One region of the Effusibacillus pohliae DSM 22757 genome, then DNA from elsewhere that is predicted to be linked to it. Evidence: riboswitches for the same ligand, from Rfam matches in the RefSeq annotation. Region 1 holds a riboswitch; the other holds the start of a gene.
The links. A riboswitch is a leader RNA that binds a small molecule or an ion and turns the genes downstream of it on or off. The one in region 1 is predicted to bind magnesium.
Positions count from the first base shown of each region.

Region 1 (7,328 bases):
TCGACCGGCACGCGGAGTCGGAGCGGCGGGACAAACCAGCGCTCCTGTTCAAGGACGACAATCGGGAAGAAACCTATACGTTCGCCGATTTGAAAGCGCTTTCCAACAGGTTTGCCAACGTGCTGCGAAAAATCGGGATTCGCAAGGGCGACCGCGTGTTTCTCTATATGCCGCGTTGCCCGGAACTGTATGTTGCACTGCTTGGCATCGTCAAAATCGGGGCGATTGCCGGACCGCTGTTTGAGGCGTTTATGGAGGCGGCTGTCAAGGACCGCCTGCAGGACAGCGGAGCGGTCGCGGTTGTCACGACTCCCGCCTTGCGCAAGCGGATTTTGCGGGAGGAATTGCCGGACCTGAAGCATGTGATTCTGGTCGGGGCGGAACAGACCGGGCCGGGTGAAGTCTCCTATGAACAGGAGATGGCTGAGGCACCGGACGATTTGGAAATCGCATGGATGGACCGGGAAGATCCGTATATCATCCACTATACGTCCGGTTCGACCGGCAAGCCGAAAGGCGTCGTGCACGTGCACAATGCGATGGTTCACCAGCATCGCTCCGGCCGTTGGGTGTATGATCTGCGCGAGAATGACATTTATTGGTGCACGGCTGATCCCGGCTGGGTGACGGGAACGTCGGCCGGGATGTTTGCCCCCTGGCTGAACGGGGTGACAGTGGTGCTGCGCGGCGGCCGCTTTAAACCGGAGGACTGGTATGACACGATCCAGCGTTTTCGGGTGACCGTCTGGTTCTCGGCACCGACCGCTTTTCGCATGCTGATGGCCGCCGGAACGGAGCTGGCCAAACAGTATGACCTGTCGTCGCTGCGCCACATTTTGTCAGCGGGCGAGCCGCTTAATCCGGAAGTGTTCCGTTGGGGGCTGCAGGCATTCGGGCAGCGGATTCACGATAACTGGTGGATGACCGAGACCGGTTCGACGACGATCAGCAATTTTCCCTGCCTGCCCATCAAGCCCGGTTCGATGGGCAAGCCGCTGCCGGGCATCTACGCGGCGATCGTCGATGACGAGGGGCGCGAACTGCCTCCCTATCGGATGGGCAACCTGGCGATTCGGGCCGGCTGGCCGGGCATGATGCGGCAAATCTGGAACAACCCGGCGAAGTACCAGGAATACTTCCGACTGAAAGGCTGGTACGTGTCCGGAGACTCCGCCTACAAAGACGAAGACGGCTACTTCTGGTTTCAGGGGCGGGTCGATGACGTAATCAACACGTCGGGCGAGCGGGTCGGTCCGTTCGAGGTGGAAAGCAGGCTGGTGGAACACCCGGCGGTGGCGGAAGCGGGCGTCATAGGCAAGCCGGATCCGGTTCGCGGCGAGATCATCAAAGCGTTCATTTCGCTGCGGGCCGGGTATGAGCCGAGCGAACAACTGAAACAGGAAATCGCTCAATTCGTCAAAACCGGGCTGGCGGCCCATGCTGCCCCGCGCGAGATCGAGTTCCGCGACAAGCTGCCAAAAACCCGCTCCGGCAAAATCATGCGCCGCGTCCTGAAAGCGTGGGAACTGGGTCTGCCAGCGGGCGATCTGTCGACGATGGAGGATTGACACGAGCGGACATTGACGCGATGGCGTCCTCCGGACTATAATTGTCCTGCAACTGTTTTGTTGTATATCGCGCGTTTGACGTTGGGTTTGAACAACTTGCGGATATGAAGATGATCGGCGCTGTGCAAAACTGCATAAGGCTCTTCGTTAGGTGAGGCTTCTGCATGGATCATACGCCACTACCCGGAAACGTCGAGAGACGCCAATGGGTCAACAGGTACTACCGGCTTAAGGTTTTACCTAATGTGGCTGAACCGCGCGCGGTTCTAGCCATGCATGTGCTAAAGCTTGGACGAGTGGAGAAGGCGAACCGGAGCGGTCCGACGTTCTTTGGATTGTGTATACTGCGAGCCTTCAAACGGGTTTGAAGGCTCTTTTTGTTTTCTGCGTACGCTATGGACAACGACCGTTCGAGAGGGGGTATCGCGGATGATCAAGACCTATTTTTACAATCATGAAGACAAAAAAATGTACCATGATGTGGACCTGCTGCGCAAAGGGGAACTGCTGCAGAACGAGCGGAACCTCTTGTGGATCGACCTGTACAATTGTACGGTGGACGAACTGAAGTTTGTCGGGGCGATTTTCGATTTCCACCCGTTGGCCATCGAAGACTGTTTGCACGACTCTCCCCGTTCCAAGGTGGACAATTACGATGATTACTACTTCTTTGTGTTTCACGCGCTGCGTTATGACGAGGAGAGCGAACGGGAAATCACGACCGAGGAATTGAACGTATTCCTTGGCAAGAACTATATCGTTACCGTCCACCAAAATCCGCTGCAATCGATCGGCCGCATCGCCGCCCGCTCGCTACGGGAGCCGCATTATATGGACAAGGGGCCTGATTTTCTGTTATATTCGATCGTCGACATGATCACCGACGAGTATTTCCCGATTATGGAGCGGATTTCCACGCGGATTGACGAGTTAGAAGACGAGATGTACGAACATCCGGCTCAGGAGATTACGGAAGAATTCCTCGCGCTGAAGCGGACGATCGTGCTGATCCGCCGGGTGATTCAGCCGAAAAAGCGGATTTTCGCCAATGTGGGCGGCCGCTACTCGTTCGAAGTGCAGGAAGACAATGTACCGTACTTTATCGACCTGGTCGATCATCTGGAGCGCATATCCGACTCGCTGGAAGTGTTCCGCGATCTGGTGTCCGGTGCGATGGAAACTTACTACTCGCTGGTGACCGCCAGAACGAACGATACGATGCGCGTCTTGACGGTAATTACGACAATCACCGCAACCCTTACCTCGGTAACCGGGTATTTCGGCATGAACGTGCCGCTCCCCTCGCAGCAGAACCCGTGGTCTACAGTGGTTGTCACATTGTTGCTGGTCGGCATGACGTACGGGATGCTGAAATACTTCCGCCGGAAAAAATGGGTGTAGGAAAACCGAAAGAACCCCCTTGCGAAGGCGGGTTCTTTCTGCTTGTGCTGCCTCGACGGGTTAATTGGCTTCATCGATCATCAGCTTGCCGGCTTTGCCGAACGCGTCACTTTTCAGGTCTTCGATAAACACATAGACGCGGTCTGCCGGCACTTCGCAGATTTCGCAGACCACTTTCGTCACTTCGGCAGCCAGACGACGCTTTTGTTCCAACGTGCGGCCTTCCTTCATCTCAATCGTTATAAACGGCATGGAAAACCCTCCCGCATATGTAGTACATCCATTATCACGTTTGGGCGGAACAGATGTCAACGAAAGGAATGAGTCGGGTGAGCGAGCCGATTCCGCAGGAATTTCTCGATTACATCAAATTTATGAACGAAGAAGATTATTTTGCCGCACACGAGGTGCTGGAGGATTTGTGGCACAGCGACCGGATCGATTTTTACAAGGGATTGATTCAGGTGGCGGTGGCGATTTTTCACTTGCGCAACGGTAACATCAAAGGCTCAAGGTATATGTTTCAGCGGTCCCAATCGTTGCTGACGCCCTATCTGCCAGTATTTCGGCGGATCGATGTGCGCCAGGTGATCGATTATATTCAGGACTGTCTGCAAAAAATTCCCGACGTGCCGGAAATGGATCGGCAGGAAGTGAAGAAACTGGGAATCAGGGGAATTCGCCTGAAACTGATCGATGAAGCGGGATCAGCATAAAAAAGCAAAAGGCCGGCAGCCATTTGAGGAAAAAAATTGCAGACTGATCTGGCCGCTGGGAAGTTAATTATTATCAGAATCGACGGAATAAAATGATAAAAAATTATTGTGGCTCTGAATGTGATTTGATATACTATTTCCGCAAACCGAATTATCTGAACTGATTGATAGAAAGGAGGCTGACAGGCACGATTTTTCTGTTATTCAGTAAGAAACGCTAACAAAGAGGGGGAGAAACATGGAGACACAACTGAATCCTTCTGTAAGCGCTGTCAATATTGATGGACGTCCCGAAAATGAGTGGGACATCATCGCGGAATCGCCGCAGTTCAAAGCGATGATCCGCAAGAAAAAAGCGTTTTTGGTACCGGCTACTGTCTTTTTCCTTGTTTATTATTTTGCGCTGCCTGTTTTGGCCGGTTATTTCAAACCGCTAATGGCTGTCAAGGTGACGGACTCGATCAACTTCGGCTACCTGTTTGCGTTGTCCGAATTTGTGATGGCTTGGGTGTTGGCTCATCTGTACATGAAGAAGGCCAACCAGTTTGACGATACAGCCTCCGAAATGCGCAACAACATGAAAGGGGGACTGTGACGATGGGTTTTAACGGATTGGCATTCGGACTTTTCCTTGTGATTGTTGCGATTACGCTGGTGATCACCTATTGGGCGGCCAAGCGAACGCATACCACCAGCGAGTTTTACGCCGCAGGCAGTTCCATCAAAGGCTGGCAAAACGGGGTCGCGATCGCAGGTGACTACATGAGCGCCGCTTCTTTCCTTGGCATCGCCGGCATGATTGCGCTCAGCGGATATGACGGATTCATGTATTCGGTCGGTTGGCTGGTCGCGTACCTGACGGTTCTGCTGCTGGTGGCCGAGCCGTTGCGGAACACCGGCAAGTATACGATGGCTGACGTTCTGGCCAGCCGCTTGAACGAAAAACCGGTGCGCTCGGTCGCAGCTCTCTCCACCATCGTGATTTCCACTTTCTATATGATCGCCCAAATGGTCGGTGCGGGCGGACTGATCAAACTGTTGCTCGGAATTCCTTACAACTATGCGGTGATGATCGTCGGCATTCTGATGATTCTGTACGTGGTGTTTGGCGGGATGCTGGCAACCACCTGGGTGCAGATTATCAAGGCGTTGCTGCTGATGGGCGGAACGATTGTGCTATCGCTGCTGGTGCTGGCGAAATTCAACTTTAACGTGGGCGCCATGTTTGACAAAGCGGCCGCCATGTACGGGCAGAAATTCCTGGAGCCGGGTCTAAAGTTTACGAACCCGCTCGATCAGATTTCGCTGGGGCTCGCCCTCGTTCTTGGAACGGCCGGTCTGCCGCATATCTTGATACGGTTTTACACCGTGCCAAACGCGAAGGAAGCCCGCAAGTCGGTTGTCTGGGCGATGTGGATCATCGGAGCCTTTTATGTGATGACCACCTTCCTTGGATTTGGTGCGGCGACGCTTGTGACAAAGGACAAAATTATCGCGGCAGACAAGGCGGGCAACATGGCGGCTCCGCTGTTGGCACAGGCGCTCGGCGGTGATTTTATGCTGGCGTTCATCGCTGCGGTGGCGTTCGCCACGATTCTTGCGGTGGTGGCAGGGCTGACGATTGCCGCATCCTCCGCGTTCGCGCACGATTTCTATACCAACGTGATCAGGGGAGGCGAGGCAAACGAGCAAGAGCAAATCCGGGTGGCCCGAATCACCGCTTTTGCGGTGGGCATCCTGTCGATCGTGATCGGGATTGCAGCCAATGGAATGAACGTTGCGTACATGGTGGCGCTCGCATTCGCGGTGGCGGCCAGCGCGAACCTGCCGGTAATCGTATTGACCGTCTTTTGGAAGCGGTTTACCACTGCCGGAGCCATCACGGGCATGCTGGTCGGTTTGGTCTCCGCCCTGCTGCTTACCTTCATCGGGCAGGGGGTTATGGGGAAGAATGCGATCTTCCCGCTGCAAAATCCGGGCATCGTCTCGATCCCACTCGGCTTCCTGGCGGCGATCGTTGGCTCGCTGGTGACGAAGGATGCGAAAGCGCGGGAGAAATTCAGCGAAATTTATGTGCGGGCGAACACCGGATACGGAGTCGAAAAATAAGCGGGAAACACAAGCTGCAGGCTTGCACGAAGCCGTCGGCAGGGGCCGGCGGCTTTTGCCGTTGCACGCAGTTTGTGATATATTTCTGGTAAAATTAGGTGCGGGAGGGCAGAATGCCTTACGTATACATAGTGGAGTGCAAGGACGGCACGCTGTACACCGGCTACGCAATGGATTTGCGCAAGCGGTTGCAGGAACATAACAGCGGACAAGGGGCAAAATACACGCGGGGCCGCGGTCCGGTTCGGCTGCGGTATGTGGAGATATGCCCTGACAAATCGTCCGCCGTGCGGCGGGAATGGGCGATCAAACGGCTGGATCGGCGGCGCAAACAGGCACTGATCGACTCTGTCTGCCTGTTGATCTGAGCTGTCTGGCGCGGTTTGTTGAATGAACCATTTTTTCCGAAGGGAGATGGAGTATGCTGCAACGGATTTTGACGATTACATTGATTGTGTTCCTGCCGTTGACGGTGATCGGAAACTTCTTGCATTTTCCGGAAGTGTTATTGTTCGTGCTGGCCTGTGTCACGATCATCCCGTTGGCCGGGATTATGGGCAGGGCGACCGAGAGCATCGCGATCCACAGCGGTCCGCGGATCGGCGGCTTGTTAAACGCCACGTTCGGCAATGCGGTCGAATTGATCATCGCGTTTTTGGCGCTGCGGCAGGGGTTGACCCAGGTCGTGCAGGCGTCCTTGACGGGCGCGGTGATCGGCAATTTGCTGCTGGTCGCCGGACTCAGCTTTCTCGTAGGAGGCATCAAGTATCCGATCCAAAAATTCAACGCGGCGATCGCCCGCACCAATTCGTCGATGATGCTGCTGGGGGTTGTGATCGCGTTAATCATCCCCGCCATTTTTTCCTTGCAAAATCCGCAAATTGCCAACAAACTGAGCATCGGCGTGGCCGCGGTGTCGCTCGCCTTGTACCTGCTGGGACTGTATTTTGCGCTGTTTACGCATAAGCACGTGTTTCATTTTACGGAGGATATGGAAGAAGAATCGGCCGAATGGTCATTGGGCAAAGCATCCGGCATCCTGGCGGCATCTACGGTGGCGGTCGGCTACGTGTCGGAAATCCTGGTGCATACAATCGAGACCGTGTCCCATACGCTCGGCTGGTCGGAAGTGTTTATCGGGGTGATCATCGTCGCTATCATCGGCAATGCGGCGGAGCATAGTTCGGCGATTTTAATGGCCTGGAAAAACCGGATGGACGTATCGCTTGAAATTGCGGTGGGCAGTTCGTTGCAAATCGCCATGTTTGTCGCTCCCGTGCTGGTGTTTGCCGGCTGGTTGATCGCCAAACCGTTGCCGCTCGTGTTCTCCTGGCCGGAGCTTGCGGCCATGACATTGTCCGTCCTGTTGACCGCCTTTTTGGCAAACGACGGGGAATCGAACTGGTTGGAAGGCGTGATGGCGCTTGGCGCGTATTTGATTATCGGGATTGGGTTTTATTTTCTGTAAAGAAACAATCGGATGGAAGGCCCTATTTGGCGACAGGGCCTCTTTTTTGTTCAGATCGGTTGATCA
Region 1 is NZ_AQXL01000118.1:55,722-63,049, forward strand. Features, by position in the region: gene acsA (acetate--CoA ligase) at 1-1,568, shown strand, start outside; M-box (ykoK) riboswitch at 1,705-1,876, shown strand; gene corA (magnesium/cobalt transporter CorA) at 1,998-2,969, shown strand; gene C230_RS0109030 (2-hydroxymuconate tautomerase) at 3,030-3,221, opposite strand; gene C230_RS19965 (DUF309 domain-containing protein) at 3,275-3,685, shown strand; gene C230_RS0109040 (DUF485 domain-containing protein) at 3,924-4,280, shown strand; gene C230_RS0109045 (solute symporter family protein) at 4,283-5,794, shown strand; gene C230_RS0109050 (GIY-YIG nuclease family protein) at 5,908-6,162, shown strand; gene cax (calcium/proton exchanger) at 6,216-7,262, shown strand.

Region 2 (7,328 bases), on a different contig from region 1:
TTGCAAAGGTGAACCCAATTGCGCGGTTCAAACTGCTCCCCGCATCGTCCTCTCTGATGCAACGGCTGGACCCCTTGCTGGCCCAGCCGTTCTATTTGAATCCTGAAAGAAATTCTTGAAAGAACAACCACTCACTCCTGCGCCATGATTTCGATGTCTCGCATTAGGTTCTCTTTGCTATGAGTGCCCTCTTCTACATCGGTGGCATTTCCTGCAAAATGGCCATTAATGACTCTCCGAACCCAATTATTCCGATCTACTTCGACGATAATCGGGTCGGTTGTGAGTATCTTATCTGAATGATTTACCCCTTTCAGAAAGAAACGAGAAGCAATTGTATACGGATTTTCTTTCGGGGAAAGGAACCACCACCCACTAAGATCCGCTTTGAAACCATACTCGCTTACTAAAGCGGGAGTTATATCTTCATTTAGCGGAACAGGAATCAATAAGGCAGCGTTTCCAAAAAGCTCTTTTTCCTTGAGTTTTTCCTGCAAATTGATCATATCTTCAATCGATGAGGGGTCGGATTTAAAGAAATACACCACCCGTACCTTACCGGATAGCTTGAAAAAATCGGTGGATTGGCCATCTTTGTTGACCACTGTAAAATGCGGAGCCACATAATTGACCGGCGGACGAGACCCCGCCCACCAAGCCCAATACCAAATACCGGCAACAACGGCTGTACCTAAGAGGCATGCGATGGCAGTCAGCCAATGCCGCTTGATGAGTGTAAACATATCATTTACACCTTCTCTCGAAAATAGTAATGAAGTTCAGTATCTATAATCACGATCCATTTCCCATCATTTGCTAGAAGATCCATTTTTGTATCTGTTCCAATAACGCTCTTCCTCCGACGTAGAAAACACTTGATCGTTCATCCCAATCGCTTGATGGACATATTGCCGCGTCGGAAGAACGTGCGGAATCAAAACATCTCCCCCATCCGGCAAATATCGTTCTACCAAATCCTCCATCCGTGGCACCTGTCCCGTCTCAATGTCAGATCCATCCGCGCTATAAAGGAGTTTTCCGATCTTCAGCATATCACTGGCAGTCATGTTCGTTTCCACATAGGGAGCCATTTCATCCAATAGTTCGGGCAATTTCAGGAATGTGACAGACGATTTGCACTTTGCGGCTAACGCCCGCAAAAAATTCCGTTGTCTTTCCGTTCTTTTGTAATCCCCTAACGCATCATGCCGAAAACGCACAAAATCCAGTGCCTGTTGCCCACCCAAATGCTGCATGCCCTTTCGCAAATGAATGTGCGTCCCGTCCGTTGGATCATCGTAATTCATATCCTCATCGACGTTGATATCCACGCCACCGAGTATATCGACAATCTTTTTGAATCCCTCAAAGTTCGTTTCTACATAATAGTGGATCGGTATGGATAGAAAATTCCCAATCGTCTCAACCTCTTTTTGTGGCCCTCCGAGCGCATTTCCTGCATTGATTTTCTCATAATCATATCCCGGGATGTGCCACCACGTATCTCGCAAAACGGAAAACACTTTCACTTGATGAGTAGCCGGATCCACACTGAGCAATATGATACTGTCCGATCGGGTATGTCCTTCTCCCGGTCGGGCATCTTCACCCAACAACAAGATATTGACTCTCCCTCCCGTCCAGGTTTCGGTCGTTGCATGAACAGTTGGAGCAGATTGGATCCTACCGGCGAACCGGTAAGCGTGATATCCGTAGTAGCCGACAATACAAAGCAGGATAAGCATCCCCAGGAAGACAGCCCGAAATATCCTTTTCTTCATCCCTGTCAGTCCCTTCTCAACCATGATTCTGTCCACAGGATCGTTCCGGTCCAGCTTCAAGCACCAAAATCTCGATATTTCTCCAGTATCGAGCCAAGTTCGGAAAAAATAAAACCTACCACAATGGAATCATCAAGATAGCCGTATGGCACCAGATAGTCAGGTATCAAATCCAGGGGAGAAATAAAATACAGCAGCCCCGTTGCGAGCCAAGCGCGATCACCTGCAGACAGCTGCCGGCCATGCATAAAACATTGATACATCAGCTTCAGCCGCTCGATCATCGTGCCAAACCCGCTTACCTCAACCAGTTTAGACACAAAGCCCTCCCGTACATGAACGGATACATCTTTGGCTAAACAATACCGGTGCAGATTCTTCAGCATCTTGTAAAGCAACGAGTAATCGATGGCAGGCTCTTCCGCGTTGTGAACGAATGTATTCCGATTTTCCACTAACAAATCGAGCACTTGATAAAACGCGAGTATGCTGACCGCATCCTTTTTTTTCAAATACTCTTGTAACAACAAATAGGCTTGATAAATTTGAGGGGCCTCGAGCACGTCCGCCATGCCTTGGGCCTCTTGCTCAGACGGCATTCTTTTTCCTGTCAGAATACGGGAAATAGCTGATTTGCTGGTGGCTACGTTTTTCTGTTTTTTAAGCGCCGCTACCAGTTCCTCCGCCTTCATTTCCTTGTACTGCAGCAAACGGCGAATGCAATCACCATAGCTTTGTAGTTCTTTCATCTGTCCCTCACCGTCTAGTACTATATCATGAAATAATTTCACCCACAACGAAATTATTTCGAACTCTATCTCATGTAAACACAAAAAAGGCGGGAATTTTGCTTCCCACCCCACATGCCAGCACAAGCTCGGCCGACAGACTTCCGGCATGGGTCTCCGCTCGGCGCAACCGCCGATTTGGCCGCCGGAATGCTTACCCTCCCTGTTTTTTCTTTATTTTAATCCCCGCACAAACACCGACCGCCAGCGCGGCGAACAACACGGCAGGCAAGAAATACTGATGCATAACCTGATGATACCGGTGCCATGCGATGTCTGCATAACGCCCTAAGATGACAAATGCGGAGCACCAAACAGCTGCACCAACAAAGTTGTAAAATGAAAACATCCAGAATGGGATCCCATTCATTCCGGCTAAATAAGGAACCAAAACACGCACCCCGGCAATAAATCTCGAAAACAACAAAAGCGGCAAACGGTACCGCAAAAATTTGTCCTCCGCCTTTTTCATCCGTTCCTCCGTCATCCCCGCATACCTGCCGTAACGAAGGATGGCGGGGCGACCCAGAAACCGACCGATAAAATACGCGATCGAAGCTCCCAGAAAGTTTCCCGAAACGGCCGTAAGAAACAACGGAACAAATGAAAAAGTGCCGGACATCCATGCAATCCCGGCCAGCGTCAAGGCGGTTTCTCCCGGTAGAGGGATGCCAATCATTTCAACGAGCAGGATCAAAAAAAGACCCGCATATCCATAATTCACGATCCATTGCTGAACGTGTATATGCATGCTGCAAAACCTCCATTCGTTCAGTGTGATACGGAAGTGTGTTGTCCATACACATTATCACAAAAAACTCTGCTTGTTTGTGAAGAATATTGGCGAAAGCCTATTTACAGATGAATTGAAACAATATACATTATGAATGAAACGAATCATACAAGCTAACAAGGCAAAATCCTCGTTAGGCGAGGCTACTGTGCAAACACAGGCCACTGCCCGGAAACGTCGAGAGACGCCAATGGGTTGAACAGGTACTGCCGGATTAAGGCTTTACTTAATGTGGCTGAGACACGATCTCTACGTTGTACAGTGCTGAAGCTCAACCAGGGGGATTGGTTCTCATTTGCGATCTGACGGGATTGCGAATCATACCCCCTGCGTTTGTGTGCAGGGGGTTTCATTTTGCCATGGATAAAGGGGGGAATGTCCTGATGAGCAACGCGTTTGGCGGGCCGGAGTGGATAAGGCGAAGAATCAAGTGCAAGCTAAAATTCAGCAGGAGTAAAGGGGAAGATAGCAATGATCATGAACCGCTTTGGGTACCTGAGAGCTAGAAAATTCGGCTGGATCGACCTGTTCGTCGTTCTGTTCCTGTTTGCGCTGCTTTACGGAATCATGCACGTCGGAGCCGGTATGCGGGTTCCGTTTTCACCGACCAACCAGCCGCATATCGATTTGAATCCTGCTTATCTGCCGTATTATGCGGGCCGTTCCTTGCTCCGCATGTTTGTGGCTTTTTTCGCCGCTTTGCTGTTTACGTTCGTGTATGGACGAATTGCTGCTTCGAGCCAGTTGGCGGAAAAAATCATGATCCCGATCATCGATATTTTACAGTCTGTCCCGGTGTTAGGGTTTCTGTCCGCGACCATCACGTTTTTTATTTCGCTGTTTCCCGGCAGTCTGCTGGGGGTGGAATGCGCCTCCATTTTTGCCATCTTTACCGGGCAAGTCTGGAACATGACATTCAGTTTTTATCATTCCTTAACCACGATTCCGCGCGAGTTGCGGGAGGCATCCGACATCTATCGTTTAAACGCATGGAATCGTTTCAAAAAGCTGGAAGTTCCGTTTGCGATGATCGGCCTGGTGTGGAACTCCATGATGTCGTTTGGCGGCGGCTGGTTTTTCTTATCAGCCAGCGAAGCGATCACAGTACTTGGAACCAATGTACGGCTCCCCGGCCTGGGTTCTTATATGGCGGCAGCCGTCGATGAAGGAAACGTGAAAGCCGTCATCTATGCGGTCATTGCGATGGTGACCACCATCATTTTGGTTGATCAATTGTTTTGGCGTCCATTGGTCGCTTGGGCGGACAAGTTTAAGATGGAACTGACGGAAGCCAAGCAGAGGCCGTCATCTGTCGTGTTGAAAATTTTGCAACAGTCGGCGGTGATCGATCTGTTGTTCCGTTATACCTTGCTGCCTGTCTGGCGGGGCGCCGATCGTTTTCTTGGCCGGCTTGCAGCGGCCGGGAAAATGCGTCCGCCCTCTGCCAGAGGCGCATCGTTCTTCCTGCAGCTTGTGCTGTGGGCGGTGATTGTCTGGTTTGTGATCCGGTATGCGTATCAAGGATTGGTCGAGGTGAAACAGCTGGGATCGGGGGAACTGCTGCATGTGGTTGGACTGGGAGCACTGACCATGCTGCGGGTGTTTGCCGCAATTGCCATCGGCGCATTGTGGACAATTCCGCTTGGTGTAGCGATCGGATTCAATCCGCGATTGGCGCAACTCGCGCAGCCCTTGGTGCAAATCGCGGCCTCTTTTCCTGCCAACATGCTGTTCCCGCTGGTAACTCTGCTTTATTTAAAGCTGCATGTGAATTTTGAAGTTGGAGCCATCCCGCTGATGATGCTCGGTACCCAGTGGTACCTGCTGTTTAACGTGATTGCCGGCGCGATGGCGATTCCGTCTGATCTGCGGGAAGCGAGCGATATTTTTGGACTGTCCGCCTGGAAAAAATGGAAAAAACTGATCCTGCCCGGCATTTTTCCCTATCTGGTAACCGGCGGAGTGACCGCCATGGGAGGAGCGTGGAACGCAAGCATCGTTTCCGAAATCGTGTCATGGAAACAGGATACGCTGACAGCCACCGGACTCGGCGCCTATATTTCCCAGGCAACCAACGAGGGGAACTGGCCGGCCATCATCTGGGGCATCTTTATCATGTCGTCGCTGGTGGTGCTGATCAACCGGTTATTGTGGCGAAGGCTGTATAAACTGGCGGAAACCAAGTATCACATCGAGTAGGAGGGACCGGAATGCAACGGAAAATTGTGGAATTGAAGGGGATTACGAAAAAATACGACTTCGGCGAAACGGTGGTGACCGTGCTCGATCACATCGATCTGCAGATTAACGAAGGCGAGTTTATCGCCATCCTGGGGCCTTCCGGTTCCGGAAAATCGACACTTCTGCGGATTATGGCCGGATTGGTACCGCCTTCCGAAGGACAAGTGTTTTACTTGGGAAGCCGTGTCAATGGCGTGAATCCCGGTGTCAGCATGGTGTTTCAATCGTTCGCTTTGTTTCCCTGGCTGACGGTGCTTGAAAACGTGGAACTCGGGTTGCAAAAAACTTCATTGTCCGATCAGGAAAAGCGGGAAAAAGCAATCCAAATGATCGACATGTTGGGATTGGACGGCTTTGAAAGTGCGTATCCGAAAGAACTGTCGGGAGGCATGCGGCAGCGCGTGGGAATTGGCAGAGCCCTTGTGTCGGAGCCGGATGTGCTGTTGATGGATGAACCATTTTCCGCGCTCGATGTGCTGACGGCCGAGAATTTGCGGCGCGACATTCTGGAACTGTGGCTGGAAAAAAAGATCCCGACGAAGTCGATTGTCATGGTGACACACGGGATCGAAGAGGCGGTGTATATGGCGGATCGGGCGATCGTCTTGTCCCGTGACCCGGCCCGCATCACCGCGGATCTGCCGATTCCGCTGCCCCATTGGCGGGAAAAGAAAGACCCGTTGTTCGAATCGTTGGTAGACGATCTGTATTCGCTCATGACCCGGTACAAAGAAGACCCGAAACCGATTGTGGATCAGGGAGGGGCCAGCAGGAAAATCAAGCCGATGCCGGATGTGCCGGCAGGGGCGATGACAGGGTTTATCGAACTGCTCGACGATCTGGAGGAAAAATCTGATCTGTATAAACTGGCCGACCAACTGGGCCTCAACCTGGAAGATTTTCTGCCGATTGTGGAAGCGGCATCCCTGTTGGAATTTGTCCGCGTTCACGAAGGGGATATTGAGTTGACCCCGCTGGGAAAAACGTTTGCAGAAGCGACCGTTGTGGAACGTAAGGATATTTTGAAACACCAGGTTTTGAAAAACGTCCCGATCATGGAACGGATCATCTGGATCCTGCAGTCGAAGCGCAACAACCGGATGTCGCGGGACTTTTTCAGCCAGATTTTCCGCAAGCATTTTGGCGACGAGGAAGCGGAAAAACAGCTCGATATTTGTATCGGTTGGGCCCGGCAAGCAGAATTGTTCGCGTACGACGAACATGCGAAAATGTTGTTTTTGGAGAAAGAAACGACCGACAGCAATGGTGCAATCGAGTAGGAGGGGGCGGCTAACCTTGTCCCCTCACCACCTAGCATGCGGGTCCGCACTAGGCGGTTCCAAAAGGCTGACGCGGTCCGCAGTCCTCCCCAGATAAGAGCGTCATCTTTCCGCCCGCGCTTGCCCAAGTCTGGCTTCCTTCCGATTCCGCCTCACGGCGGACACCCTTGCCCCTGGCTACGGTAGGCGCTCGCCAGCCCCCGTTCGGGACTCTCACCTTAGAGATGACGCCCATGCTGGGCGTAACATGAGACGAATGACCCCGAACAGCTTCTCGGGGTCATTCTCTGATTACATATCTTATTCGGCTGACATCTTAGCCGCAGGAATGTTCAACAATTGCGGCACAGTGACAAACGTGTACCCTTGCGCTTTGAGAGTGTCGATGATCTGTGGGAGGGCGCTCACCGTATTGCTCAAGTCCTCACTCCGGCCGCCGGCGCAA
Region 2 is NZ_AQXL01000125.1:27,318-34,645, reverse strand. Features, by position in the region: gene C230_RS0111765 (APC family permease) at 1-12, shown strand, start outside; gene C230_RS21420 (hypothetical protein) at 132-743, opposite strand; gene C230_RS20260 (LCP family protein) at 810-1,841, opposite strand; gene C230_RS0111750 (DUF1232 domain-containing protein) at 1,838-2,530, opposite strand; gene C230_RS20255 (DedA family protein) at 2,724-3,248, opposite strand; M-box (ykoK) riboswitch at 3,485-3,651, shown strand; gene C230_RS0111740 (ABC transporter permease) at 3,834-5,561, shown strand; gene C230_RS0111735 (ABC transporter ATP-binding protein) at 5,573-6,883, shown strand; gene C230_RS20250 (polysaccharide deacetylase family protein) at 7,184-7,328, opposite strand, start outside.
Region 2: it holds a riboswitch for magnesium, as region 1 does, so the genes downstream of both, C230_RS0111740 (ABC transporter permease) here and corA (magnesium/cobalt transporter CorA) in region 1, are expected to answer to the same signal.